DNA from 2 places in the Streptosporangium sp. NPDC050148 genome. Region 2 is predicted to be linked to the other one. Evidence: riboswitches for the same ligand, from Rfam matches in the RefSeq annotation. Region 2 holds a riboswitch; the other holds the start of a gene.

Region 1 (14,330 bases), on a different contig from region 2:
GCGGCACAGGTACCAGATCTCGCGGGCCCGCTTGAGGCCGACCGTCTCGGCCAGCAGCCAGGAGCCGTAGCCGCCGTCGAAGGAGCCGACCTTGGGGCCGGTCTGGCCGAAGACCGCGTTGTCGGCGGCGATGGACAGGTCGCAGCAGACGTGCAGCACGTGGCCGCCGCCGATGGCGTAGCCGGCGATCATCGCGATGATCGGCTTGGGACAGCGGCGGATCTGCACCTGCAGGTCGAGCACGTTGAGGCGGCCGACGTGCGGGGTGGACTTGTCGACGTAGCCGTCGTCGCCGCGGATCTTCTGGTCGCCGCCGGAGCAGAAGGCCCGCTCGCCCGCGCCGGTGAAGATGATCACACCGACCTCGGCGTCCTCCTGGGCGACGTTGAAGGCGTCCTTGAGCTCGAAGAGCGTCGTCGGGCGGAACGCGTTGTGCCGCTCCGGACGGTTGATCGTGATCTTGGCGATGCCCTCGGCGGTCTCGTAGACGATGTCCTCGTACTCGCCGGACCTCTTCCAGTCGACCGTGACGCTCTCCCCGAGGGGCGTCCCCGCCCGCTCGTCCGCGCCCGGCCCGACCCGCTCCGTGCCCACGATCGCTTCACCCTCTCCGCTGCGCCGGGACCGTCCCCGGCCGTCGTCCGGCTTCCGGCACTAACCTTACGACCGTGATGACCGTTCCTGTGCACGAGGAGTGGCTTTCCGTGCCACGGGAGCTGCACGCCGTGGTCTCGGCGCCCGGACCGGAGCTGCTGCGGGCCGTCCGCGCGGCCCTGGACGGCGACGGCCCCGCCGTCCTGCCCCTGCCGCCCACCCTTCCGGCCCCCGCGCTGCGGGCGGCACTGGAGGCGCTGCGCCCCACCCACCTCGACGGGGTACGCCGGGCGGACGGGATCGGCGTCCCCGCCGGGGTGGCGGTGGTCATCGCCACCAGCGGCTCGACCGGCGCCCCCAAGGGCGTGCAGCTCTCCGCCGCGGCCCTGCGCGCCTCCGCGTCGGCCTCGCTGCGCCGCCTGGGCGCCCGGCCCGGCGAGCGGTGGCTGTGCTGCCTGCCGCCCTCCCACGTGTCCGGCCTCCAGGTCCTGGTCAGGTCGCTGCTGGCCGGGAGCGAGCCGATCGTGCACGAGGGCTTCTCCGCCGAGGCGGTGCTCGACTCCGGGGCCGACCACGTCTCGCTGGTGCCCACCCAGCTGCGCCGGCTGCTCGGCGCGGGGCCGTCCGGCCCGCCGGACCTGTCGAGGTTCGCGACCGTCCTGCTCGGCGGGGCCGCCGCGCCGCCGGACCTGCTCGCCGAGGCCCGCGCGGCAGGGGCCCGGGTGGTCACCACGTACGGCATGAGCGAGACCTGCGGCGGGTGCGTCTACGACGGCGAGCCCCTGGACGGGGTGGATCTGCGCGTCGGCGGCGACGGCCGGATCCGGCTGGGCGGGCCCGTGCTGTTCTCCGGCTACCGCCTCCGTCCCGACCTGACCGAGGCCGCCCGCGACGGCGACCTGTTCCTCACCTCGGACCTGGGGGTCGTGGAGGGCGGGCGGCTGCGCGTGCTGGGACGGGCCGACGACGTGATCAACACCGGGGGCGAGAAGGTGGTCGCCGCGGTGGTGGCCGAGGCGGTGGCCGCCCACCCCGCGGTCGCCGAGGCCGTGGTGGTCGGCCGCCCCGACCCCGAGTGGGGGCAGCGGGTGACGGCCGTCGTGGTCGCGGCGGACCCTCCCTCCCTGGCCGAGATCCGCGCCTTCGTCAAGGAGCGGCTGCCCGCCTACGCCGCCCCCGCCGAGCTGGTCGTCGTGCCCGGGATACCGCTTCTGGCCAACGGCAAGCCCGATCTGGAGGCCCTCCGTCATGGTCATGATCGGGAACCGTGGGGGTAGGGTCACACGTCCAAGGGACAGCCGAAGCAGGAAGGACCAGCCGATGAACGTCACGCACAGGACATGGGTCTCGGCCGGAGTCGTGGGCCTGGTCCTCGCCGGCGGCATCTCCGTCACGGCGGCCGCCGCGTCGGGCGGGATCGGCCGGACGGCCGAACCGGTGAGCACGCCCTCGAGCGAGCCGGCGCCGGTCGCCCCGCACGACCCCCTCCCGTCCGGCGACCCCCGCCCCTCCCAGGAGCCCTCGCCCACCGCGCCGGTCCCGCCCGCGGAGGACCACGTGGTCTCCAGGGAGATCAACCCCGACCCCGAGAAGATCGTCGGCTACTGGACCGAGGACCGGATGGAGGAGGCCGAGCCCTTCCCGATGCCGATCGTCGAGGGCCCGCTCGAGGTCGCCGAATAGGCTTCCGCGTCCGTTCTCCCCCGCACGTCCCCGCCCCGGGCCCGCACGCCGGAGACCTCGCCGGACGCGGGCCTGCGCGGCGGCCGGTCACGGGCGGACCCCCGGCCGGTCATGGAAAAAGGTGGTCCGCTCCCCGCATTTTCCCGGTCGAGCCGGGAACAGAAAGTTTCTCGCTGGGGTTATTGATACTGGTGCGCTGAGCGGCCCCCAGACCGCCCCACCCCACGACCGAGCAGACCGTTTCATTCAGACGACTCCGTGATGGAGGAGGTGTCCTCATGCCCCCAACCGCCGTGGCGACCTCATCTGAGGCCCCGTCGACCCTCGAACAGTTCCTCGACCGAGGGCGAGTCCAGGGCCATCTCTCACTCGCGGAGCTGCGCCACGCCTTCGCCGAGGCCGGTATCAGCCCCGCCGAGGGCAGGTCGATCCTGCGCGGCCTCACCGAGGCGGGCGTCAGCCTGGCCGCCGAGAACGAGCCCGCGCTCTCCTCGACCTCCGGCCGTAAGGCCAAGACCCCTCGCAAGACCGCCGAGCGCAAGGCCAAGGCCGCCCCCGCCAGGAAGGCCACGACCGAGCCGGCCGCGTCTCCCGCCAAGAGCAGGACCGCGACCAAGGCGGCCGACAAGGCCGCCGCGGGTACGGACAAGGCAGTCGAGGCCGTGGAGGCCGTCGACGGCGTCCCTGCCGACCTGGACGAGCTGAACGTGCCCGAGGCCGCCGAGCTGGAGGCCGTGGAAGCCGTGCAGGCCGTCGAGGAGCTCGAGGCGGAGCCGGCGCTGGACCTGGACGACCAGTCCTCGGTCATGGGCGACTCGGTGCACACCTACCTGAAGTCGATCGGCCGCCGCACCCTGCTCACCGCCGCCCAGGAGGTCGAGCTGGCCAAGCGGATCGAGGCCGGCCTGTACGCCGAGGCCAAGCTGGAGGCCGAGCCCGGCCTGTCCGCCTCCGCCCGCGACGACCTGGAGTGGATCGCCGAGGACGGCCGCCGGGCCAAGAACCACATGCTGGAGGCCAACCTCCGCCTGGTCGTCTCGGTCGCCAAGAAGTACACCGACCGGGGCATGGCCCTGCTCGACGTGGTCCAGGAGGGCAACCTGGGCCTGATCCGCGCGGTGGAGAAGTTCGACTACACCAAGGGGTACAAGTTCTCCACCTATGCCATGTGGTGGATCCGCCAGGCCATCCAGCGCGGTTTCGCCGACTCGGCCCGCACCATCAGGCTGCCGGTGCACGTGCTGGAGATGCTCTCCAAGCTCTCGCGCGTCGAGCGCGACATGCACCAGCGGCTGGGCCGCGAGCCCACGCCGGAGGAGCTGGGCGTCGAGCTGGACAAGACCCCCGACCAGATCGAGGAGCTGCTGCGCACCAGCCGCCAGCCGATCAGCCTCAACGCCACCATCGGCGACGACGGCGAGACCACCATCGGCGACCTGATCGAGGACGTCGACTCGCCCGAGGCGTCGGAGGTCGTCGACCGCCAGCTCCTTGGCGAGCAGCTCCGCGGGGTGCTCGGCAACCTCTCCCCCAGGGAGGCCAAGATCATGGCCCTGCGCTTCGGCCTCGTCGACGGCAAGCCCCACACCCTCGACGAGATCGGCAAGCACCTCGGCCTGACGCGCGAGCGCATCCGCCAGCTGGAGAAGGAGTCGCTGTCCAAGCTCCGCCACCCCAGCAACACCCGCCCGCTGCTCGACTGGGCGAGCTGACCGGCCAGCGGGTCGCCTGACCCGTCGCGAAGGGCGCCGCCGCGAGACCTCACGGTCCGCGACGGCGCCCTTCGTCGTGCACGGGGCCTCGTTGCGGCGATTCCCGTGCCCCCGGGGACCCCGGCCCTCGAGATCGTCGGGACCCCTCGGCGGTTTGGGTCCTGGTCCCGGAAGAGGCTCTAGCCCTCCATCCGGGCGACGAGGCTCCGGGGGCGCATGTCGGCCCAGGAGCTCTCGACGTAGGACAGGCATCCGGCGCGGGAGTCCTCGGCGTGGGCGACCTCCCAGCCCGCGGGGACGTCGGCGAACGCGGGCCACAGCGAGTGCTGCCCCTCGGCGTTCACCAGCACCAGGTAGGACGCGTCCTCGTCCTCGAAGGGGTTGGTCATCGGGTACCTCCGGCGACGGGCTCCCGGACGGCCGGGCCGGGGAGCGGGGGACGCGTACCCGGGAGAGGACCCCCGGGCACGCCATGGCGAAAGGGCACGGCGGCACGGTGAGGCCCGCGGCCCGCTTCTTCCGGCGTGACGCCGGGGTGAGCGGTCACGGGTTCGTCGTACCGTCGTTAGGAAAGGCTTACCTAAAATCGACCGGATCGACGTCGATGTCAAGGGTCCGCGCCATGAGCCGGATCACACCCCCCCGTGCCCGGTGCGGGAGACACCCGAAGCCCGGAGGGGACGCCGAGCGGTCGGGGCACGAAGAAGCCGCCCGCCGGCGCGGAGCGCGTGACGGGCGGCGAGGGATCGGACGACCCGGTCCCGCCGTCCGGACGGCGGGGAAAGGGGAAGGGGTCAGCGGGCCGAGGCCTGGACCGGGCGCGGGACCCGGGGAATGCCGGTCAGCCGGTTCTGCTCGCGCATGGTGCGCAGCCGGTTGACCTCGTCGGTCCACCCGGCCCCCTCGGGGGTGGCCCTGGCCCTGCGGCGGCGGATCCGGTCGTCGTAGGACCTGACCCCGAACGTCGCGCGCTGGTTGGCCTCGGCCGCGCGCAGGGCCTCGGTCAGCGCCCTGTCGAAGGCCAGACCGGCCGCCCGCACCACCTCGACCGGGGCCGCGGCGGCCTGCACCCTGCGCAGTTCGGCCTCGGCGGCGCGCGCCCTCTCCAGAAGCTCGGGGAAGCCCTTCCCGACCTCCTGGTCGGCGTGGTGACGAACCTCCGCCTCCCGGCTCACGCGCGGTCGGAAAAACGCCATCGTCCACCCTCTCTCACCGGCCGCCGGGCCCTTCTCCGGCAGATCACCGTTCGTAGCCTACGCCGTCCCGCGCCGGTCCACCGTCCCGGCCCGTCGTCCCGGCCCGCCCTCCCGACCGGCGCGGACGGAAGGCGGGACTCTCCGGCGCGCGGTCCTTTACGCAGTAAGGTGAAGGTGGCAGGATGATCACATGCCTGCCAAGCGACCACCCGTACCGCTCTCCCGGGAGCGCATCATCGACGCCGCCCTGCACATCGCCGACGGACAGGGGCTGCGGCGGCTGACGATGCGGCGGCTGGGCGACGCGCTCCAGGTGGAGGCCATGGCCATCTACCACCACCTGCCGCGCGGCAAGGACGCCCTGATGGACGCCCTGGCCGAGCACGTCACCACCGTTCACGTCGAGCCCGCGGCGAGCTGGCAGGAGAGCGCGAGGGCCTGGTGCCGGGCGAGCCGCGCCGCGCTCAGGGAGCACCCCGGGGTGCTGGCGCTGGCCCTGACCAAGCCTCCCAGGGGCCGGGCCGCGATCGCGATCAGGGAGCAGACCGACCAGCTGGCCGACGCCGGTCTCGCCGACGCCCCGGCGGCGGTACGCGCGCTGCGGGCCTACGTGTTCGGGGCGGTGGCGGTGGAGGTGCAGCAGTCGGGCTGGGCCGAGCCCGCCGACGATGACGACGAGCCGTGGCGCCCCCCGTCCCGGGGCGGCGGCAGCCCCGGCGCGGACGCCGACTTCGAGCACGGACTGGAGGCCCTGCTGGCCGGCCTGAGCGCCCGGGGATGAGCGTGACCCGGCCACCTCTCCCGACCGCCCCGGCCGTCCCCTGTCCGGTGCGGGCCCGGACCGGACCACGCCGATCCGGCCCCGGGACGAGGAGCACCGCCCGCACCGGTGCGGGCCCGGGCCCGCGGGAGAGGCCGGACGACGGGCCACCGGCGGGCTCCCCGGCGTGTCAGGAATCCGTCACCGATCGTTTACTCTCCGCTCGGCGTGTCACCCTTGGTCGAATGTCCTTATATCAGGCATGCTGTGTTATAGGTCACATCACGTGATACGGCCCTGAGGGACTGGCCCCCTCCGGTTCACAAACAGTCCTAACGGGCTATGTCGCCAAGGTGCGATCGATCGCACACTTGATCTGCTTGATGTACGGGCCTCGTTCTGTTACGAGCGCCTGTATGGTCATATGTCAACATTCAGATGCTCGTCCCCCGTCACACGTGGGAACGGAGTCCCATCGGTGACGGTGCCGCCGGATGTCCGATGCCCACTCCATGCCCGATGTGACCCGGGTGAGCCGACACGAGAGATCCGGAGGCACGCCGATGTGCCCGCACGAGCCGTCCTGTCCGTCCGCCGACGCGCTGGACCGCGAAGCCGCCCGCACCCTGGCGGCCCACCCCGAGCAGGGCTGGAGCCTGCTCTGCAACGGTGTGGTGCTGTTCGACGACACCGGCGAGCTCCTGCCCGACGGTGCCGTCATCGAGCCGCACCGGCCCCTGGTGGGCGTCGGCTGACCATCGGGTCACCCCGCCGGGCCGCCGGAGGGAGCCGGTTCGCACCGCGCCCGCCCCGGCAGGCCCTTCCCCGGGGGACGTGACGGCCGGATCCGGTCACAGGGACGGGTCACCCCGCCCCGGACCCCGTCGTCACCCCGCCGTCACCCCATCGTCGCGTCGAGCCACCCGGCGACCAGCTCTCCCACGCCCGCGGGATCCTTCGTGAGGTCGTGCCCCTCGCCCGGCAGTACCACCAGGCGGGCGGCGTCCGCCGCCTCGGGCACGCCGAACGGGTCGCGGTCCCCGTTCACCACCAGCACGTCGACCCCGGCCTCGCGCAGTTCCGCGGCGCGGGAGCGCTCCGGCTTCTTCGGCGGGTGCAGGGGGAACGCCAGCGCCACCACCGCGCGGGCCCCGACCGCCCCCGCCGTACGGCAGGCGACCCTGGCCCCGTTGCTCCGGCCGCCCTGCGCCAGCGCCAGCCCCGGGTAGCGCCCGCGCAGCTCCGCCACCAGTGCCCGCCACGCCTCGTCCTGCCTGGCGGCCGAGCCGGGCGCGCGAGCCCCCCGCATCCGGAACGGCTGCAGGACCCGGGCGACCGTCGCGCCGATCGCCGTCGCGGCGTCCCGTACGGCCAGCAGGTCGGGGGCGTCCACTCCCCCGGCCGAGCCGTGGGTCAGCACGAGCAGGAAACGCGGGTCGGCCACCTCGTCGATCTCCACCCGGGCCGGCCCGTGCGGGGTCGTGATCTCCATGGAGACCGTCCGGGGGGACGTGGCCCCGGGGACGTCGTCGTGGGACCCGGGAGGGACACCGTCGGGGGATGGGGGCCGGGAGACGGGCACGGATCTCGTCCTAACGACTGATGTCAGGCGGGCGGGCGGGGGCGACAATCGGAGCGTGCAGAATCATCACGATATCCGCCAGGACATGCGCGCCACCGTCGAGGCTCGCCGGGATCTCGGCCCGGAGTACGAGGCTGCGCTGATCGAGTCGTTCGTGTCGCGCCTCGACGCGACCATCGCCCAGCGGGTGCACGCGGAGGTGTACGCCGCCGAGGCGTCGAAGGCGCGGCGTCCGGGCAGGAACCCGTCGGTCGCGATCGCGCTGGGGTCGATGGGCATCGGCGTCCCGCTGACCGTCGTCGCGGCGGCCGAGGCGGGCACCGCCGGGCTGCTGCTGGCCTGGGCCGGCATCGTCGCGATCAACTTCGCCCACGCCGTGAACGGCTGGCGGGGACGCGACTGACGCCCCGGTCCGCCCCGCCGGCCGGCGCCGGCCGGTGCCGATCGGCGCCGGCCCGCCTCACAGGTCCCGGTCGAGCCGGAGCCTGACCTTCCCGGCCAGATCGGCGTCGGCGCTGTCGAGGCCGTAGCGCCAGACCCGCTCGGCGTCCTCGTCCCGTCCCCGCAACGGGAGCGTGCGGGCCAGCAGCTCGATGGCCAGCGCGCCGGTCTCCGTGTCGCCACCGTCGCCACCGTCGCCGTCGTCGCCGCCCTCCTCGACCGCGGCCGAGAACTCGGCGCACGCCAGCTCCAGGTGGGCGATGCCGAGCATCACCCTCAGCCGTGCCGCCTCGATCACCTCGGGCACCGAGAGGGCCTCCATGAGCACCCGTGCGGCCTCGCCCGGCTCGCCCTCCTCCAGGAACCCCTCGGCCAGCTCCTGGGCCGCGTGGGAGGAGATCTCCGGGTCGGCGGTGGCCAGGGCCTGGCGCAGCGAGCGCTCCGCCTCCTCGGCGTCGGTGGCGAGCCTGGCAAGGCCCATGTGCGCCGGGGGGACGTAGTCGGGGTGGCCGACGCCCAGGGCGGCCTGCCAGGCGGCGCGGGCCTGGGCGGTCAGGCCCTCCCGTTCGAAGCTCCCGGCGAGCAGGCAGGCGGCCTGGGCGGCGAACTCCGGGTGCCCGGTCGCCAGCGCGGTGCGCGCGGCCGCGCGGGAGCCGGGCACGTCCCCGCGCTCCTCGAGCACGACCGCGAGGCCCACCGCCGCCTGGGCGCGGTCGGGCTCGTCGGGGTCGGCGGCCAGCTCCGCGAAGATCGTGGCGGCGGCGTCGAGGTCGCCGGACTCGGCCAGTCTTCGCGCGGTGTCCAAGGGACGGGTGTCCACCTCAGGCATGCAGGGTCCTTCCCGGATACGGAGACGCCCCGAGCCTAACGACTCGGGGCGCCGTCCGTCCCGGCACATTCCGCGTGGATCTGCGGCCTGCACGGGGTTCGCGCGATCCGGGCCGGCTCCGCGCGGGGCCCGGACCGCTCACCGGGCGCCTTGCGGCGGAGCGCCCGAGAGGCCGCCGCATCCTCCGGGGACCGCCCCGGGACCGCGCGGGCGGATCAGTCCTCGTAGGACTCCAGCGGCGGGCAGGAGCAGACCAGGTTGCGGTCGCCGTAGGCCTGGTCGATGCGCCGGACCGGCGACCAGTACTTGCCCTCGCGCAGCGACGGCAGCGGGTAGGCCGCCTCGGTGCGGGTGTAGCCGTGCTCCCACTCGTCGGCGGTCAGGCTGTCGGCCGTGTGCGGGGCGTTGCGCAGCGGGTTGTCGGTCCTGTCGTAGTCGCCCGAGGCGACCTTGGCGATCTCGCCGCGGATGGCGATCATCGCCTCGCAGAACCGGTCGAGCTCTGCCAGGTCCTCGCTCTCGGTCGGCTCGATCATCAGCGTCCCGGCCACCGGGAAGGACATGGTCGGCGCGTGGAAACCGTAGTCGACCAGGCGCTTGGCCACGTCGTCGACGGTCACGCCGGTCTCCTTGGTGATCTGGCGCAGGTCCACGATGCACTCGTGGGCCACCAGGCCGCCGCGGCCGGTGTAGAGGACCGGGTAGTGGGGGCCGAGCCTGCGGGCCAGGTAGTTGGCCGACAGGATGGCCTGCTCGGTGGCCGCCTTGAGGCCGTCGGCGCCCATCATCCGGATGTAGGCCCAGGAGATCGGCAGGATGCCGGCCGAGCCGTACGGGGCGGCCGAGACCGGGCCGACGGTGGTGCCCTCGCGCAGCGGGTGGCCGGGCAGGTGGTCGGCCAGGTGGGCGCGGACCGCGACCGGCCCGACCCCGGGGCCGCCGCCGCCGTGCGGGATGCAGAAGGTCTTGTGCAGGTTCAGGTGGGAGACGTCCGCGCCGAACTCGCCCGGCCTGGCCAGGCCGACCAGCGCGTTGAGGTTGGCGCCGTCGACGTAGACCTGGCCGCCGGCCTCGTGCACCAGCTCGCAGACCCGGACGATCGTCTCCTCGTACACGCCGTGCGTGGACGGGTAGGTCACCATGATCGCGGCGAGCCGGTCACGGTGCTTGTCGATCTTCGCGACCAGGTCGCCGAGGTCCACGTTCCCCTCGTCGTCGCAGGCCACCACGGCCACCCGCATGCCCGCCATGACGGCGCTGGCGGCGTTGGTGCCGTGCGCGGAGGAGGGGATCAGGCAGACGTCGCGCTCGGACTCGCCGCGCGAGGCGTGGTAGGCGCGGATGGCCAGCAGGCCGGCGAACTCGCCCTGGGAGCCGGCGTTCGGCTGGAGCGACACGGCGTCGTAGCCGGTGACCTCGGCCAGCCAGCGCTCCAGCTCCGCGATCAGCTCCAGGTAGCCCCGGGCCTGGTCCTCGGGGGCGTAGGGGTGCAGGCCCGCGAACTCGGGCCAGGTGATCGGCTCCATCTCGGTGGTCGCGTTGAGCTTCATGGTGCAGGAGCCCAGCGGGATCATCGACCGGTCGAGCGCGACGTCCTTGTCCTGGAGCCTGCGCAGGTAGCGCAGCATGGCCGTCTCGGAGCGGTGGGCGTGGAAGACCGGGTGGGTCAGGTAGTCGCCGGTCCGCGCCAGCGCGTCGGGCAGCGCGTCGTGGGCGGCGGCGTCCAGGTCGGCCGGGACGACGCCGGCGACCTCGAAGGCGGCCAGGACCTGCTCCAGGTGCAGCAGCTCGGTCCGCTCGTCGCAGGTGATCCCCACGTGGTCGTCGTCGACCAGGCGCAGGTTCACCTCGTTGTCGCGGGCGGTGGCGACGATCGCGGCGGCCCGGCCGGGCACCCGGGCGAGCACGGTGTCGAAGAAGGTGTCGTGCACGACCTCGACGCCGCCCTGGCGCAGGCCCTCGGCGAGGACCACGGCGTGGCGGTGGGTGCGGCGGCCGATCCTGCGCAGGCCCTCGGGGCCGTGGTAGACGGCGTACATGCCGGCGATCACCGCGAGCAGGACCTGGGCGGTGCAGATGTTGCTGGTGGCCTTCTCCCGGCGGATGTGCTGCTCGCGGGTCTGCAGCGCGAGGCGGTACGCCGGGCGGCCGTCCGCGTCCTGGGAGACGCCGACCAGGCGGCCGGGAAGCTGGCGCTGGAGGCCGTCGCGGACCGCCATGTAGGCCGCGTGGGGGCCGCCGAAGCCCAGCGGGACGCCGAAGCGCTGGGTGGAGCCGATCGCGATGTCGGCGCCGAGCTCGCCGGGGGCGGCCAGCAGGGTGAGGGCGAGCAGGTCGGCGGCGGCGACCACCTGGGCGCCGCGGGCGTGGGCGGCCTCGGACACGCCGCGGAAGTCGCGGATCCGGCCGCTGGCGCCGGGGTACTGCACGAGCACGCCGAAGCAGTCGGGCAGCTCGCCGGCCAGGTCGCTCTCGACCAGCTCGATGCCGAGCGGCTCGGCACGGGTGCGCAGCACCGCCTTGGTCTGCGGAAGGGCGTCGGCGTCCACCACGAACACCTTCGACGGGCTGCGGCCCGCGCGCCGGGCCAGGGTCATCGCCTCGGCGGCCGCGGTGGCCTCGTCCAGCAGGGAGGCGCCGGCGACGTCCAGGCCGGTCAGGTCCGAGACCACGGTCTGGAAGTTGAGCAGGGCCTCCAGCCGGCCCTGGGAGATCTCCGGCTGGTAGGGCGTGTACGCGGTGTACCAGCCCGGGTTCTCCAGCAGGTTGCGGCGGATGACGGCCGGCGTGATCGTGTCGTGGTAGCCCAGGCCGATCATCGAGGTCATCACGGTGTTGCGCCCGGCCAGGACGCGCAGCTCGGCCAGGGCCTCGGCCTCGGAGGCGGCCGGGGGCAGGTTCAGCCGCTCGGCCGAGCGGATCGCCTCGGGCACGGCCACCGCGACCAGGTCGGCGACGGAGGCGAAGCCGACCGCCTCCAGCATGCGGGTCTGCTCGGCGTCGTCGGGCCCGATGTGGCGGGTCGCGAACGGTGGGGCGGCGAGCTCGCCGAGCGGGGACAGATCGGTCATGGAAAGCCTCCCAGACGGGGTGGAGACCGGCGCCGGGCGCGGGCGTGCGACCGGAGTCTCCCCCTCTGTCATCGCGGCCGGTGCCGCGACCTGAGAGCTTCACCTGCCCGTGACGGGAGGCTTGCACCGTCGGTGAGGCACACCTGGCCGGTGTGCCTGCTTTCCAGAGTTGCCTCGTCCGTGCGGTACAGGGTGCCTGAGAGATTCCGGGGAGGTTGCTCCTTCGGCGCCCCGGTCGTGCCGGGGACTCTCCCGCACAGGGTCAGTGGCGAGTCCGAGTTTACCCTGTTCGTCGTGCTCTGCGACGCCGGGCGAGCTCATCGGCGTGATGATCGCCTAAAGGGCCTCCGCCCGACTCCGCGCGTTCGCCGGGAAGATCCGCGAGGGAGCCCTCCACCTCCTGCCAGACCCGTCCGAGCGCTATGCCGAAGACTCCCTGACCGCCCTGGAGCAGGTCGATGACCTCGTCGGGCGAGGTGCACTCGTAGACGCTGACCCCGTCGCTCATCAGGGTGATCTGGGCGAGGTCGTTGACGCCCCGGTCGCGCAGGTGCTGTACGGCGATGCGGATCTGCTGGAGGGAGACGCCGGTGTCGAGCAGGCGCTTGACGACCTTGAGGACCAGGATGTCGCGGAAGCCGTACAGCCGCTGGGAGCCCGAGCCGTGCGCGGCCCGCACGGTGGGCTCGACCAGGCCGGTACGCGCCCAGTAGTCGAGTTGCCGGTAGGTGATCCCGGCCGCGGAACAGGCCGTCGGGCCCCGGTAGCCGAGGTCGGCGGGCGTGTTCACCGGTTCCCCGTCGAACAGCAGACCCTCTTCACCCGCGCGCTGACGTGCCGACTGGCGCCGTTCCGGGTCATCCTGATCGGCGTTTCTACCCTCGCCGCTGCTGACCGCCACGCGGACCTCCGGCTTTCTCTCATCCCACGGCCTGATCTGGGGGTTTACGCACGGCCGTGGGTTTCACTTGCACCGTAGGACTGGGGCCAAGTCCAGTCAACGACCCCACCCGGCGCGTCGTGAAGCGTAAATGCACCGAAATTCCTACCCCGCGCGGCCGAAGTCCTCGGGCGTGATCGTGTCAAGGAACTCCCTGAACTTCTCCACCTCGTCCTCCTGGTCGTCGGGAATGATCACCCCTGCCTCCCGGACCACCTCCTCACTCGCGAAGATACGTGCGCCGGTGCGCAGTGCCAAGGCGATCGAGTCGGAGGGACGCGCGCTCACCTCCACCCCGTTGGAGAAGACGAGATCGGCGAAGAAGATCCCGTCGCGCAGGGCGACGATGTTGACCGTGTTCAGCCGGACGCCGAGTCCGTCGAGCACGTCCCGGAACAGGTCATGGGTGAGCGGCCGAGGCGGTGGTTCCTCGGCCTGGGCCATGGCGATCGCCGTGGCCTCGGTCATGCCGATCCAGATGGGCAGGTAACGCTCTCCCTGCGCCTCCTTCAACAAGACGATCGGCTGGTTGGAGGGCATCTCGACTCGAACGCCCACGACCTCCATCTGCAACACGGGCTGCTCCGCTTCGCTGGATTCCGACCGGTTTGTTCAACGTAACACTCGTGGGGTACGAGTGCCTGGGCAGGTTCTCACCGGCCCAGGGCCCCACGAACGCCCGAACGCAGGAGCGAGGCGTGCAATTCCAGCAACAGGCCGGAGATCTCCCTGGCGGTCTCGTCGGCCTGGTCGATCGCGCCCGGCCCCCGGCGGCGCAGCAGCGGCGCCACGGCCTGCTCCACCAGCCCGGCCTCGCGTTCCGCGGCGGCCCTGACGGCCCTCAGGTGGCGGGCGCGCAGGCCGAAGGCGGCCAGGGCCCCGACGCTGCGGGCCACGGCGAGCGCCTCGGCGTCGTAGTAGCGGGCCACGGCGGCCAGCAGCCCGTAGTCCTCCAGCTCGGCCAGGGTCTCCTCGTCGAGCTCGGCGGCGCTCAGCAGCTCGTCGCGGGTGAGACGGATCTCACCGGGCCCCTCGTCCGGGACGGCCCGCGGGCGGGCCACGGGGCGCTCCTCGCGGTCGGCGGCCTCCAGCCGGTCCTTGATCACGCGCAGCGGCAGGTAGCGGTCCCGCTGCTCGCTGAGGATGTAGCGCAGCCGCTCGACGTCGGCGTAGGTGAACTTCCGGTACCCGGAGGGACTGCGCTCCGGTTCGATCAGCCCCTCGCCCTCCAGGAAGCGAATCTTGGAGATGCTGACATCGGGGAACTCGCCCTGAAGGAGGGCGAGCACCTCCCCGATGCTCATGTGCGCACGAGCGGCCTGCGAGCTCATCATCCTCCAGCGGCGCCGCGGGTGAGGAAGACCAGGCGGAACTTGCCGATCTGCACCTCGTCCCCGCCGTAGAGCGGGACCTCCTCGATGCGCTCGCGGTTCACGTAGGTGCCGTTCAGGCTTCCGACGTCGCGGACGGTGAAGACCCCGCCGCCGCGCCGGTAGAACTCCACGTGGCGGCGCGAGACCGT
Region 2 (14,330 bases):
CGCTGCGGGACGAGGGCGGGGAGCCGGTCATGGCCGGGTCGGGGCGGCACGGCCTGTCGGCCGTCGGTGAGCACTTCATCGCGGGCCAGCTGGCCCTGATGCGCGAGCTGACCCTGCTGTACGCGCCGAACGTCAACTCCTACAAGCGCTACGTCCCCGGCAGCTTCGCCCCCACCGCGGTCAAGTGGGGGGTGGACAACAGGACCTGCGCGCTCCGCCTGGTCGGCCACGGCCCGTCGCTGCGGATCGAGAACCGGGTGCCCGGCGGCGACGTCAACCCCTACCTGGCCGTCTCGGCGCTGATCGCGGCCGGGCTGCACGGCATCGAGAACGAGCTGCCGCTTGAGGACGCGTTCGAGGGGAACGCCTACTCCTCAGGGGCGGAGACGGTCCCGCACACGCTGCGGGACGCGCTGGGGCTCTGGGAGGGCTCCTCCTTCGCCCGGGACGCCTTCGGGGAGGACGTGGTGTCCCACTACGCGAACAACGCCCGGGTCGAGCTGGCCGCCTTCGACGCGGCCGTGACCGACTGGGAGCTGTTCCGGGGATTCGAACGGATGTGAACGTGAAGATCATCAATCCGGCGACCGAAGAGGTGCTCGCCGACATCGAGCCCGCGGACGCCGCGGAGATCGACAGGGCGGTGGAGCGCGCCGGTCGCGCCTACGCGGACTGGCGGAGGGTCTCCCCCTCCGACCGTGCCCGGCTGCTGCGCCGCTTCGCCGCGCTGGTGCGCGAGCACGCCGAGGAACTGGCCGGGCTGGAGGTCGCCAACTCCGGGCACACGATCGGCAACGCCCGCTGGGAGGCGGGCAACGTCGCCGACGTGCTCGACTTCTACGCCGGGGCGCCGGAACGCAACCACGGCCTGCAGATCCCGGTGCCCGGCGGGCTGGACGTCACGTTCAGGGAGCCGCTGGGCGTGGTCGGCGTGATCGTGCCGTGGAACTTCCCGATGGTCATCATGACCTGGGGCGTCGCCCCGGCACTGGCCGCGGGCAACACGGTGATCGTCAAGCCCGCCGAGTGGACGCCGCTGACCGCGCTGCGGGTGGCCGAGCTGGCGCTGGCCGCGGGCCTGCCCGAGGGGGTGCTGCAGGTCCTGCCCGGCGCCGGGGAGGTCGCGGGCGCCCGGCTGGTCGAGCACCCCGGCGTGTCGAAGATCGTGTTCACCGGGTCGACCGAGGTGGGCAAGGAGATCGCCGCCGTCTGCGCCGGTCAGGTCAAGAGGCTCACGCTGGAGATGGGCGGCAAGAGCGCCAACGTGGTCTTCGCCGACGCCGACCTGGAGCGGGCCGCGGCGACCGCGCCGTACGCGGTGTTCGACAACGCCGGCCAGGACTGCTGCGCGCGCTCCCGGATCCTGGTCGAGCGGAGCGCGTACGAGGAGTTCCTGGCCCGGTTCGGCGAGGCGGTGCTGGGCGTGCGGGTCGGCGACCCGCGCGACGAGGGCACCGAGATGGGCCCGCTGATCAGTTCCGAGCACCGCGAGCGGGTCGCCTCCTACGTCACCGAGGAGCCCCACCTGCGGGGCTCCTGCCCCGACGGGCCGGGGTTCTGGTACCCGGCGACCGTCCTGACGCCGCGCTCGACCGGCGACCGGGCGTTCACCGAGGAGATCTTCGGGCCGGTGGTGTCGGTGGTGCCGTTCGACGACGAGGCCGACGCGGTACGGATCGCCAACGACACCCCGTACGGGCTGAGCGGGTCCGTCTGGACCCGTGACGTCGGCCGGGCGCTGCGGGTGGCCAGGGCCGTCGAGGCGGGCAACCTCAGCGTGAACTCGCACTCCAGCGTCCGCTACTGGACGCCGTTCGGTGGCTTCAAGCAGTCGGGGCTCGGCCGTGAGCTGGGGCCGGACGCGCTGGCGGCGTTCACCGAGACCAAGAACGTCTTCATCTCCGAGGAGGAGTAGAACGATGCAGCGTCTGCAGGACCGGGTGACCGTGATCACCGGCGCCGGAAGCGGGATCGGCCTGGCCACCGCGCGCCGGTTCGCCGAGGAGGGCGCCCGCGTCGTCTGCGTGGACCTGGACGAGGAGACCGGCCGGGCCGCCGCCGCCGAGGTCGGCGGGCTGTTCGTGAGGGCCGACGTGACCGACGAGGACGACGTCGCCCGGGTGTTCGCCACCGCGTTCGACACCTACGGCAGCGTGGACGTCGCGTTCAACAACGCGGGCATCTCGCCGCCGGACGACGACTCGATCCTGGAGACCGGCATCGACGCCTGGCGCCGGGTCCAGGAGGTCAACCTCACCTCGGTCTACCTGTGCTGCAAGCACGTCATCCCGTACATGCGGCGCCAGGGCAAGGGCTCGATCGTCAACACCGCGTCGTTCGTGGCCGTGATGGGCTCGGCGACCAGCCAGATCTCCTACACCGCCTCCAAGGGCGGGGTGCTGGCCATGTCGCGCGAGCTGGGCGTGCAGTTCGCCCGCGAGGGCATCCGGGTCAACGCGCTCTGCCCGGGGCCGGTGAACACGCCGCTGCTGCGGGAGCTGTTCGCCAAGGACCCCGAGCGGGCCCAGCGCCGCCTGGTGCACGTCCCGCTGGGGCGCTTCGCCGAGGCGTCGGAGATCGCCGCCGCGGTGGCGTTCCTGGCCTCGGACGACGCCAGCTTCATCACCGGCTCGGAGTTCCTGGTGGACGGAGGCATCTCCGGCGCGTACGTCACCCCGCTGTAGGGGAGTCCCGGCCGGGCCCGCAGCCACCGGGCCCGGCCCCGTGAGAGCAAGGCAAGGCAAGGCAAGGCAAGGCAAGGCAAGAGATCATGTCCCGTCCCGTCATCGGCATCACCTGCTACGTCGAGCCCGCCCGGTTCACCGTCTGGGAGGTGACGACGGCGCTGCTGCCCTACGACTACGTCGACCATGTGGCCCGCGCGGGCGGGCAGCCGGTGATCGTGCCCCCGGCCGGTGACCCCGCGCCGCTGGTGGAGCGGCTGGACGGGCTGATCCTGGCCGGTGGCGGTGACGTCGGCCCGGAGCGGTACGGCCAGGAGCCGCACGCGAGGACCGGATACGTGCGGCCGTTCCGCGACGACGCCGAGCTGGGCCTGGTCCGGGCGGCGCTGGAGCGGGGGCTGCCCTTCCTGGGGGTCTGCCGGGGCATGCAGATCCTCAACGTCGCCCTGGGCGGCACCCTGCACCAGCACCTGCCCGACGTGGTCGGTCACTCCGGGCACGCCCCGGCCCCCGGGAGCCACGGCAGGATGCCGGTGCGCCTGGCCCCCGGCAGCCGGACCTCGAAGATCTTCGGCACCGAGACCGTGGACGTGGCCCACTACCACCACCAGGCCCTGGACCGGCCGGGCGAGGGCCTGACCGTGACCGCCCACTCCGAGGACGGCACGATCGAGGCCGTGGAGCTGGACGAGCACCCGTTCGCCGTCGCCGTCCAGTGGCACCCCGAGGCCGACGACGAGTCGGCCCTGTTCGAGGCCCTGGTCCGGCACACCGCCTGACCGGCCTTCGAGCCGGGCCCACCGGCGAGGGCGGCGGGGGATTCCGCTCGGCCGGTGCGGGCGGTTAGGCTGGCGGTGACACCGATGAATCCCGTGCGGGAGAGCGTCCTGACATCCAGGCCAGGACCCCTGAAGGAGCAAGCCCTCCCCGCGAACCTCTCAAGGCAAAGGACCGTGCGGGTAGGTGCTCTCTGGAAAGCAGGCCCCGTGGCCTCGCCGAAGGTGAAAGTCCGGCAAAAACCGGATGAAACTCTCAGGCACCCATGACAGAGGGGGAGGATGATCTCATCTGTCCCCTGCCTGAGGTGCGCACATGTCCCGACCTACGCCGTTGCGCGGCGTCCACGAGGCCCTCGGCGCGACGCTGACCGACTTCGCGGGATGGCTGATGCCGCTCCGCTACGGCAGTGAGTCCACCGAGCACAACGCGGTCCGCCGGGCGGCCGGCCTGTTCGACCTCTCCCACATGGGCGAGATCTTCGTGACCGGTCCGCAGGCCGCCGAGGCCCTCGACTACGCGCTGGTCGGCCACCTGTCCGCGCTGGAGCCCGGCCGCGCCCGCTACACGATGATCGTCGACGCCGGGGGCGGCGTGCTGGACGACCTGATCGTCTACCGGCTGGCCCCCGCCGAGTTCATGGTCGTCGCCAACGCGTCCAACTACCCGCGGGTGGCCGCCGAGCTGACCGGCCGCGCCAAGGGCTTCGACGCCGCGGTCGACGACCGTTCCGAACGGTACGCGCTGGTCGCGATCCAGGGCCCGCGCTCGGCGGAGATCCTGGCCGGTCTCACCGAGGCCGACCTGGACGGGCTGAAGTACTACGCGGGTCTGCCCGCCGTGGTCGCGGGCCACGAGGCCCTCATCGCCCGTACCGGGTACACCGGCGAGGACGGGTTCGAGCTGTTCGTCGCGGCCGAGGACGCCGAGGCGATCTGGTGCGCCCTCAGCGAGGCGGGCGCGCCGCACGGGCTGGTCCCGGCGGGCCTGTCCGCGCGCGACACCCTCCGTCTGGAGGCGGGCATGCCGCTCTACGGCAACGAGCTGTCGGCCGAGCTGACTCCGTTCGACGCCGGGCTGGGCCGTGTGGTGAGGTTTGACAAGCCGGGCGACTTCGTCGGCCGGGCCGCCCTCGAACCCCTCAGGGACGTCCCGCCGGGCCGCCGCCTGGTCGGCCTGGTCACGAGCGGCCGCAGGGTGCCCCGGCACGGGTACCCGGTGGTGGTCGCCGCCGACGGCACGGTCGTCGGGGAGGTCACCAGCGGGGCCCCCTCGCAGTCGCTGGGCAGGCCCATCGCCATGGCCTACGTGGACAACGGCCTGGCGTCGGGACTGGCCGTCGACATCCGGGGCAGCCGCGAACCGGTCGAGGTCGTCGCACTGCCTTTCTACAGGAGGACAAAATGAGCAGCATTCCCGAGGACCTGCACTACACCAAGGAACACGAGTGGGTCTCCGGAGTGGATGACGGCCTGACCCTCACCGTGGGGATCACCGCCTACGCGGCCGAGGCGCTGGGGGACGTGGTCTACGTGCAGATCCTCCCCGAGGTCGGCAGCACGGTCACCGCCGGCGACACCGTCGGCGAGGTGGAGTCGACCAAGTCGGTGAGCGACATCTTCGCGCCGGTCGGCGGTGAGGTCGTCGAGGTCAACCAGGCCGTCGTGGACGACCCCTCGCTGGTCAACGGCGACCCCTACGGGGAGGGATGGCTGTTCCGCATCCGACTGGAGGGCTCCGCCGACGACCTGCTGTCGCCGGAGGAGTACACCTCGCTCACCTCGGGTGAGTCCTGAGCCTCCGGCTCACCGGTACCCGGGCCACGCGCGTCCCCGGGCGCGCGTGGCCGCCCTCGCTGGGAGGATTCAGATGACGATCAGCGTCTTCGATCTCTTCAAGATCGGAATCGGCCCGTCCAGCTCGCACACGGGCGGCCCGATGGCCGCGGCCCACAGGTTCGCCCGCGGCCTGCACCGCGACGGCCTCCTGGAGAAGACCGCCCGGGTGAGCGCCGTCCTGTACGGCTCGCTCGGGCTGACCGGCAAGGGACACGGCAGCGACAAGGCCGTGCTGCTCGGCCTGTCCGGCGAGAAGCCCGAGCTGGTCGACGTCGACACCGTGGACGAGCGGCTGGCCGCCATGCGCGGGTCCGGCACGGTCTCGCTCTACGGCTCCCGCGAGATCCCGTTCGTCATCGGCGAGGACCTCGTCTTCGAACGCAAGATCTCCCTGCCCGGCCATCCGAACGGCATGCGCTTCACCGCGCTGGCGGAGTCCGGCGAGACGCTGCGCGAGCGGGTCTACTACTCGGTGGGCGGCGGCTTCGTGGTCGACGAGAACGCCACCGGTGCCGACCGGATCAAGCCCGACGACACGGTCGTCCCGTACCCGTTCGGCACGGCCGCCGAGCTGCTCGCCCAGTGCGCCGAGACCGGGCTGTCGATCTCGGGGCTGATGCTGGAGAACGAGCAGGCCTTCGGCCGCAGCGAGGCCGAGATCCGCGAGCGGCTGCTCGTGCTGTGGCGGGTCATGACCGAGTGCGTGAACCGGGGCATCGGCAAGGAGGGCGTGCTGCCCGGCGGCCTGAAGGTGCGCCGCCGCGCCCACCAGCTCCACCGGCAGCTGCGGAGCGAGACGCAGGAGAAGGACTCGCTGCAGACCATGGACTGGGTCTCGCTGTTCGCGCTGGCCGTCAACGAGGAGAACGCCGCGGGCGGCCGGATCGTCACCGCCCCCACCAACGGCGCCGCCGGCATCATCCCGGCGGTCCTCACCTACTACGACCGCTTCACGCCCGACGCCGACGACGAGGGCGTGATCCGCTTCCTGCTGACCGCGGGGGCGGTCGGCGTGCTCTTCAAGGAGAACGCCTCGATCTCCGGCGCCGAGGTCGGCTGCCAGGGCGAGGTCGGCTCGGCCTGCTCGATGGCCGCCGCCGGGCTCACCGAGGTGATGGGCGGCACCCCCGAACAGGTGGAGAACGCCGCCGAGATCGGCATCGAGCACAACCTGGGGCTGACCTGCGACCCGATCGGCGGGCTGGTGCAGATCCCGTGCATCGAGCGCAACGCGCTGGCCTCGATCAAGGCCATCGCCGCGGCCCGGATGGCGCTGCGCGGCGACGGCCGCCACTTCGTCTCGCTGGACAAGGCCATCAAGACGATGCGCGACACCGGCCGCGACATGCTCGACAAGTACAAGGAGACCAGCCGCGGCGGGCTCGCGGTGAACGTCATCGAGTGCTGAACCCGGGCCGGCCCACCGTCTCCGTGCTCCCCCGTCGTCCCCACCGCCTCCACCGGCGGGGGCGGCGGCGCGTCCGGTGACGCCTCGGCCGGGGGCGGTCGTCGCCCCGCGTCCCGGCCGCGACATATGGCCCGATCGACACCAAATCTCGTATCCCGGACGGGATGCCGTGATCCCGCGCCTATGCTGGGTGGCCTCAGCCGCAGGACTCGGGAGGTCGTGGTGGGGACGGGAACGCACGCGGTGAGCCCTTCCCGCCGTCCCGGCCCGGCCGCCCCCTCCCGTGGCCGGCGGGCGCTGCGCCTCCTGGCCTCGCACTGGGTCTTCGCGCTCGCCCTGCTGGCCGGTGGCGGGCTGCGCGCGCTGGCCGTACTCGGCTACCGCCCGGCCCTGTGGTTCTGGGCCGACTCCTTCGTCTACCTGAACGCCGGGCTCTCCCCGCGTCCCCTGGAGTCGCGCCCCGCCGGATACGCGCTGTTCCTGTGGATCCTCAAGCCGCTCTCCAGCGTCCAGGCCGTGGTCGTCGTCCAGCACCTCCTCGGGCTGGCCGTGGCGGTCTGTGTCTACCTGCTGCTGCGCAGGCTGGGCGGGCTGCCGGGGTGGGGGGCGACGCTGGCCGCGCTGCCCGCGCTGCTGGACGTCCACCAGGTCCAGCTCGAACACCTCGTCATGGCCGATCTGCTCTTCCAGTTCCTGGCGGTGCTGGCGGTGACGCTGCTGCTGTGGCGGCGGCGCCCGGCGACATGGGTCGCGGCGCTGGCCGGCGCGCTGCTGGCAGCGGCGACCGTCACCCGGACCGTCGGGCTGCCCCTGATCGCCGTCGTCCTGGTCTGCCTGCTGGTCCGCCGCGCCGGGTGGCGGGCGGTCGTCGCGGCCACGCTGACCGCCGCGATCGGCCTGGGCGGGTACGCGGCCTGGTTCGCGTCCGAGCACGGCACCTACGGGCTGACCCGGGGGAACGCGTTCCTGTGGGCGCGGACGATGACCTTCGCCGACTGCTCCGTCATCCGGCCTCCCGGCCCCGAGGCCGCCCTGTGCCCGGTCGAGCCCGCGGGGGCGCGCAAGGCACCGCCGGTCTACATCTGGGACGGCGACTCGCCGCTGAACAGGATCAAGGGGAGCTGGGCCGAGCGCGACGCCCTCGCCGGGGCCTTCGCGACCCGGGCCATCACGGCCCAGCCGGTGGACTTCCTGCGGACCGGCCTGCAGGACGTGGCCCACATCTTCGACTGGACGCGGCGCGTCTACCCGACCCCCGGGCCGCAGAGCGCCTACGTCTTCCCCGACACCGCCCGCCCCTTCCCCGCCGGGACCGCCTCGCAGGGCAGGACCGCAGAGGAGCTGACCACGGCCTACCAGGGCGCCTCCGGGGCGCCCGTCCTGGTCGAGCCGTACGCGGGGCTGCTGCGCGGCTACCAGGAGTACGGCTACGTGCGGGGGCCCTACCTCGCGGTCATCTGCCTGATCGGGCTGATCGGCGTGCTGATGCGGCTGCGCCGGTTCGGTGGCGCGGTGCTGCTGCCGTGGGCGGCCGGGACCGTGCTGCTGGTGCTGCCCCCCTTCATCGCGGCCTTCGACCACCGCTACGTCGTCCCCGCCCTCCCGCTGGTCTGCCTGGCCGCCGGGCTCGCCTTCGGCTCCCGGCGGCACGAGGAGCGCGTCCTGGGCGAGGTGCGCCCCGGGGACGGCGGTCCCGCCGACGACCCAGCGAACGGCCCGGTGGACGACCCGGCGGACGATCACGGCCGGGCCCCCCACGGGGAGCCGCCGTACGGGGAGAGCGAGGAGGACCACCGCTGGGCGTCCGGGCGGCCGGTGTACGCCAGCCCCGTCCCCGACCCCCGGGACCGTGCGCCGCGTCACGACGACGCGGCCGGGATGCCGCTCTTCGGGCGGCAGGGCCACGGCGGGTCAGCGACGCCGGACGTGCAGCCGCACCAGCACGCCGAGTTCTACCTCCCCGAGCGCCCGTCGGACCTTCCCCACGGCGTCCCGGTTGAGCCGCGCCACCAGCTTGCCGACATCGGTCCCTGGGGCGCAGACCACCGTGACGCGCAGCCGCTCGTCCCGTACATGCCTGACCCCGACCCGGGTGAGCCCTTCGACTTCTTTAAGGGCAACGGCGAGCACGGCCGTCCCCGTCCCGGCCCGCCTGCCGCACCGCCCCCGTCCCAGGGCGTGTAGCAGCCACCGCACCGCCAGGACCGCCAGCACCGTCAGGACCAGCGCGGCCGTCCAGCCCTGCCAGGGATGCTCGGCCAGCCACCCCGGAAGGCCGCGGTGCACGAGCCGGGCGCCCGGCCGGTGACCGGGGAGGTCGCCGCGTCCCCGCAGGAAGGCGTACAGCCCGGTGCAGCCGAGCACGGTGCCGGTGACGGCCAGGCCGATCCGGTTCCCCGTGTACGGCCTCACCGGCCCCTCCGCCTGCACAGGCGCACCATGACGTCGCCGCCGTACATCGAGCCCAGGCCCGCCAGGCGGTCGCCCACCGCGGTGCCCACCCGGCGCAGGACCGGCCCGGTCCGCTCGGCGTCGGTGAAGACCGTGACCTCGACGACCCGCGAGGCGAGCCGGACCCGCGCCCGGTTCACCTCCTCCACCGACTCGGCGGCCTCGCGCAGCGTACGGCGGAGCCCGGAGCGGGTGATGCCGATGACCAGGTGCGGATCGCCGGGCTCCAGCGGGACCAGCCGGGGCCGTCCCGGCAGGGCGGCGAGCGCGACCATCGTCGCGCCCGCCAGCATGGCGAGCGCCGCGACCGCGAAGACGGCGGGATCGGACCATCTCCACGAGCCCACGCCGTCGACGAGCAGGCGGTAGGGCTCGCGCGCGACCGGTGACTCCATCAGCAGGCCCACCGTCGTCGAGGCCGCGGCCGACAGCAGCACGGACACCGCCAGGGCCACCGGGACGCCCGCCGGGGTCCTGCCCGGCCGCAGCAGCCGCAGCGACCTGCGGCGGACCTCCTGGAACTGCTCGCCCGCGGCCTTGCCCGGCGAACCGCCGCCTCCCGAACCGCCGCTCCCCGAGCCGCCACCGCTTCCCGAGCCCGCCAGGATGTCCTGGAGAGTAGTCGTCATTCGTTCAGGTGTACGCGTCCCCGGGATCCCGGACGGGCCCTCCCCCGCCCACTTGCCCGATCTTGTGCTGTCACCGGCGGGAGCGTTGACCGTCCCCCGAAGCAATGTGAATATGGCTCATATTCGATGCGACCGGGTTATCCTGCGGACATGGACGACCGCCAGCGCTACGACCGGGCCACCGCCCACCTCGATCCCCCCTTCGCCGTCGTCGACCTGCCCGCCCTGCGCGCCAACGCGGCGGCGATGGTCCGGCGGGCCGCGGGCAAGCCGATCAGGGTCGCCAGCAAGTCCGTCCGTTCCCGGGCCCTGCTCGAACGGATCCTCGCCATGGACGGCTTCGACGGGATCATGGCCTTCACCCTTCCCGAGGCCCTCTGGCTGGTCTCCGGCGGGATGCGGGACGTCCTGGTCGCCTACCCCACCGCCGACCGCGCCGCGCTCGCCGAGCTGGCCGCCACCCCCCGCGCCGCCCAGGAGATCACCGTCATGGTGGACCGGGCCGAGCAGCTGGACCTCGTCGAGTCCGCCGTCGCCGGTGTCCGCGACCGCCAGGAGATCCGCCTCTGCCTGGACGTCGACGCGGGCTACCTCGCCTTCGGCGGCCGGTTCCGGGCGGGCGTCCGCCGCTCCCCCGTCCGGGACGCCGTCCAGGCCGCCGACCTGGCCACCGAGATCGCGAAACGGCCGGGCTTCCGCCTGGTGGGCCTGATGGCGTACGAGGCGCAGATCGCCGGGGTCGGGGACGACCTTCCCGGCAGGTCGGTCCGCACCCGGGCCGTCCGCTGGATGCAGGCCCGCTCCCGGCGCGAGCTGACAACGCGCAGGGGGCGGATCGTCCAGGCCGTACGGCAGATCAGCGACCTGGAGTTCGTCAACGGCGGCGGCACCGGCAGCATCGAGAAGACCACCCGGGAACGGGCCGTCACCGAGATCGCCGCGGGCTCCGGCTTCTTCCATCCCCGGCTGTTCGACTTCTACCGCGGCTTCACCGGCCGGCCCGCCGCGCTGTTCGCCCTGCCGGTGGTGCGCCGCCCGTCCCCGGGGGTGGTCACCGTCCTCGGCGGCGGCTACACCGCCTCCGGTCCCCCCGGCGCCGACCGCCTGCCCCAGCCCTACCTGCCGTGCGGGCTGCGCTACGACCCGGACGAGGGGGCGGGCGAGGTGCAGACCCCCCTGATCGGCCAGGCCGCCGAGGACCTGCGCCCCGGCGACCGGGTGTGGTTCCGGCACGCCAAGGCCGGCGAGCTCTGCGAGCGCTTCACCAGCCTGCACCTGATCGAGGGGGACGAGGTCGTGGACGAGGTCCCCACCTACCGGGGCGAGGGTCACGCCTTTCTCTGACCTGCGGGCCCCGGCCTCCCGCGCCGGGACCACGACCACGCCTTGGCCGGTGGCGCCTTGCCGGGACGCCTCAGGCTCCCTACCGCGACGCCTTAGTGCCTTATCGGGACGCCTTACCGGTGGCGCCCTACCGGTGGCGCCGCCTCCACAGCATGACCATCGCGCTGAGCGCCAGCACCGCCCCCACGCCGATCAGGACCGGCGCCAGGTCCGGCCGGTCGTCCTCCCACAGGTCGTCCGGCTCACCGGCGGCCCGCACCGGCTTCGGCCCGGCGACACCGCCCACCAGGTCGCCGACCTGGGCGACCAGGTGCTCCGCGTTCGCCCTGACCTTGGCCACGCCACGCTCCGCGACCCGCTTCGGGCTCACCCGGTCCGCGATGGCGTCCACCGTCTGGGCCAACTCCGCGCGCGTGCGCTCGATCTGCCGTTCCAATTCCGCGGGATCGGTGTCCGCCATGGCTATCCTCCCCTACACCTCGATGTCGATCAGTCTGTCAGGTCCGGTCCACCCGCGGCACTTCGGGCAGGCCGGTAAGTTGACCCGGGAACCATTCCTCGGAGGAACACCATGAAACTCGAGCCGGGCGACGCCGCCCCGGACTTCACGCTTCCCGCCGCCGACGGCACCACCGTGTCGCTGGAGACCTACCGCGGCAGGCGCGTGATCCTCTACTTCTACCCCGCCGCGATGACCCCGGGCTGCACCAAGCAGGCCTGCGACTTCCGCGACAGCCTCGACTCCCTGACCTCGGCCGGGGTCGCCGTCCTCGGCGTGTCGAAGGACACCCCGGCCAAGCTCGCGAAGTTCGCCGAGCACGACGCCCTGACCTTCCCGCTCCTGTCGGACCCCGGCCTGGAGGTGCACAGGGCCTACGACGTCTACGGCGAGAAGACGATGTACGGGAAGACCACCATGGGGGTCATCCGCTCCACCTTCGTCATCGACGCCGACGGCAAGATCGAGAAGGCCCTCTACAACGTGAAGGCGACCGGCCACGTGGCCCGCCTGCGCCGCGAGCTCGGCCTCGACTGAGGGCTCCCGCGGCCGTTCGCCGGGACACGGACGCAGGAAACGCGGTCGCGGGAACACGCCGGGGAAACGCGGGCGTGCCCCGGGAGTCGCCGCGCGTTTCCTTTCCCGGGCGTGCCGGGCGCATGGGAACGCATCCAGGAAACGCCCGCGAAGGCGGGCGTCCTCTCTCCCGCGTCGTCCGCGTCCCGTGCCGCCCTGGCGTCGTCGGCACGGGTGGCGCCCATTGTCCTCATCGGACGCCCGCCGAAGCTTTCCGGAATGACATGTCCCGCTTTCGCGCGCCGTCCCCGTCCGGTGAAACCCCCGTCGCGACGCCGTCGCCCGGAAGGGGTTCCCGGGATACGTCCCGAAGGTGGCCTCTTCCGGTTTCCGGGCAGCTCAGAGGGGCCCTGATCACAATCGGGATGCCGTACGTCCGGCCGGGATGTAGGATCGGGGACGTCCGGCGGGGCCGGGCATCGGTATCGCACGGCGGTCACGTCAATGGCGACCGGCTCGACAACAGAAAAGAAGACCCGCGTTTCGTCCACCCGGTCCGTCGTTCATGGGAACGGGGATTCCGCGGGAGCGTCAAGGGGCCGTAGTCCAATGGCAGAGACACACGGTTTAGGTCCGTGCCAGTTCGGGTTCGAATCCCGACGGCCCTACAGAAGAATCACGTTCATTCCGCCGAGGCGGATTCGACCGGCGCGGGTGTGACGATGCCGTCCCGGAATCCGTTCTTCACAGAACATTTCCAAAGGGGAAGAACGAAAGGTCGCGCGGCCCGTCCTCATGGCCGCGCGACCTGTCGCCGTCGTGACTGATCACCACAAACTGCTCCCTTTACTCACCCCGGAAGGTGCTCCCGGAAACCATCGTGCCGTAGCGGCCGTAAGGCCGGTGTAAGCGGTGCCGGGTCTGCGACCTGGGTCGTACGCCGGGTTCCCCCCTCAGGGGGAAGGGCGGGGACCGGGCCGTACGTATCGTGGTGGTGTGTTCGGCAGACTACGCGCCTGGAGCGGGCGCCATCCCAGGATCACCGACGCCCTCTGGCTGGTCCCGTTCCTGCTGTTCTCCCTGCAGAACGTGATGTCCGCGGGCGTCGGGAGCACCGCCTGGGAGGCGGCGGGCCTGGACGTGTGGTGGTTCGCGGGGCTGGGGGTCCTGCTGTTCGCGCCGCTGTTCTGGCTGCGCGAGCGCCCGCTCACGGTCTTCACGATCATCTCGATGACCTGCTTCCTGCAGTGGCTGCTCGGGGTGCAGCCGCTGTTCTTCAACGTCTCGGTGCTCATCGCCCTGTACGGGGTGGCGTCACGGCGTTCGTTGCGCTGGGCGGTCGGGGCGGGCCTGGTGGTGGAGCTGGGGCTGCTCCTGGCGTTCCTCCAGTCGCCGCCCTCGGAGGCCGGGTTCGGAGCCGCCTTCGCCTCCGCGTCGGCGTTCTCGGGCACGGTCTGGATGGGAGGGATCTACGCCAACACCCGGCGCCGCTACCTGGAAGGGCTGGAGGAGCGGGCCGAGCGGGCCGAGCGGGAGCGTGACCAGCAGGCCAGGCTGGCCGCGGCGGCGGAGCGGGCCAGGATCGCCCGCGAGCTGCACGACGTGGTCGCGCACAACGTGAGCGTGATGATCGTTCAGGCCGACGGGGCCGACCATGTGATCGGCCACGACGCCGAGCAGGCGCGCCAGGCGATGCAGGCGGTCTCGGCCACCGGGCGCAGGGCGCTGGCGGAGATGCGCCGGATGGTGGGGGTGCTGCGGGACGACGGCGTGCAGGGGGAGTACGCGCCGCAGCCGAGCCTGTCGCAGCTCGACGAGCTGGTGGCGCAGGTACGGGCGTCCGGCCTGCCGGTGGATCTGCGGGTCTCCGGCGTCCCCAGGGAGCTTCCCGAGGGGGAACAGCTCACGGTCTACCGGATCGTCCAAGAGGCGCTGACCAATACCCTCAAGCACGGCGGCCCGTCCAGCAGGGCCTGGGTCGAGATGGAGTACGGCGTGCGGGAGCTGCTGCTGCGGGTGACCGACGACGGCCGCGGCGCCTCCGCGCCCGAACGCGAGGGCGGGCACGGCCTGGTGGGGATGCGCGAGCGGGTGGCGATGTTCGGCGGGAGCCTGGAGGCCCGGCCCGAGACGGGCGGCGGGTTCCGGGTGGTGGCGCGGCTGCCGATCGGAGCCGGGGCGGAG

The links. Region 2 has a riboswitch for glycine ahead of gcvT (glycine cleavage system aminomethyltransferase GcvT). Riboswitches for the same ligand answer to the same signal wherever they lie in the genome.
Region 1: another riboswitch for glycine. It lies ahead of gcvP (aminomethyl-transferring glycine dehydrogenase); the one in region 2 lies ahead of gcvT (glycine cleavage system aminomethyltransferase GcvT).

Annotation. Positions count from the first base shown of each region.
Region 1 is NZ_JBVJIA010000051.1:5,004-19,333, forward strand. It holds gene menB (1,4-dihydroxy-2-naphthoyl-CoA synthase) at 1-594, opposite strand, end outside; gene ACZ6RT_RS35055 (AMP-binding protein) at 672-1,871, shown strand; gene ACZ6RT_RS35060 (hypothetical protein) at 1,915-2,277, shown strand; gene ACZ6RT_RS35065 (RNA polymerase sigma factor) at 2,556-3,989, shown strand; gene ACZ6RT_RS35070 (MbtH family protein) at 4,169-4,378, opposite strand; gene ACZ6RT_RS35075 (hypothetical protein) at 4,784-5,185, opposite strand; gene ACZ6RT_RS35080 (TetR/AcrR family transcriptional regulator C-terminal domain-containing protein) at 5,376-5,966, shown strand; gene ACZ6RT_RS35085 (DUF5999 family protein) at 6,509-6,700, shown strand; gene ACZ6RT_RS35090 (alpha/beta hydrolase family protein) at 6,844-7,437, opposite strand; gene ACZ6RT_RS35095 (hypothetical protein) at 7,583-7,930, shown strand; gene ACZ6RT_RS35100 (tetratricopeptide repeat protein) at 7,988-8,797, opposite strand; gene gcvP (aminomethyl-transferring glycine dehydrogenase) at 9,013-11,868, opposite strand; glycine riboswitch at 12,042-12,133, opposite strand; gene ACZ6RT_RS35110 (MerR family transcriptional regulator) at 12,149-12,769, opposite strand; gene ACZ6RT_RS35115 (bifunctional nuclease family protein) at 12,914-13,384, opposite strand; gene ftsR (transcriptional regulator FtsR) at 13,462-14,112, opposite strand; gene ACZ6RT_RS35125 (FHA domain-containing protein) at 14,139-14,330, opposite strand, start outside.
Region 2 is NZ_JBVJIA010000009.1:247,771-262,100, reverse strand. It holds gene ACZ6RT_RS13260 (glutamine synthetase family protein) at 1-563, shown strand, start outside; gene ACZ6RT_RS13255 (aldehyde dehydrogenase family protein) at 566-1,915, shown strand; gene ACZ6RT_RS13250 (3-oxoacyl-ACP reductase) at 1,920-2,684, shown strand; gene ACZ6RT_RS13245 (gamma-glutamyl-gamma-aminobutyrate hydrolase family protein) at 2,771-3,463, shown strand; glycine riboswitch at 3,550-3,648, shown strand; glycine riboswitch at 3,649-3,743, shown strand; gene gcvT (glycine cleavage system aminomethyltransferase GcvT) at 3,777-4,868, shown strand; gene gcvH (glycine cleavage system protein GcvH) at 4,865-5,257, shown strand; gene ACZ6RT_RS13230 (L-serine ammonia-lyase) at 5,331-6,707, shown strand; gene ACZ6RT_RS13225 (hypothetical protein) at 6,930-8,891, shown strand; gene ACZ6RT_RS13220 (DUF6286 domain-containing protein) at 9,116-9,787, opposite strand; gene ACZ6RT_RS13215 (amino acid deaminase/aldolase) at 9,938-11,131, shown strand; gene ACZ6RT_RS13210 (DUF3618 domain-containing protein) at 11,259-11,591, opposite strand; gene bcp (thioredoxin-dependent thiol peroxidase) at 11,703-12,167, shown strand; tRNA gene ACZ6RT_RS13200 (tRNA-Leu) at 12,742-12,814, shown strand; gene ACZ6RT_RS13195 (sensor histidine kinase) at 13,143-14,330, shown strand, end outside.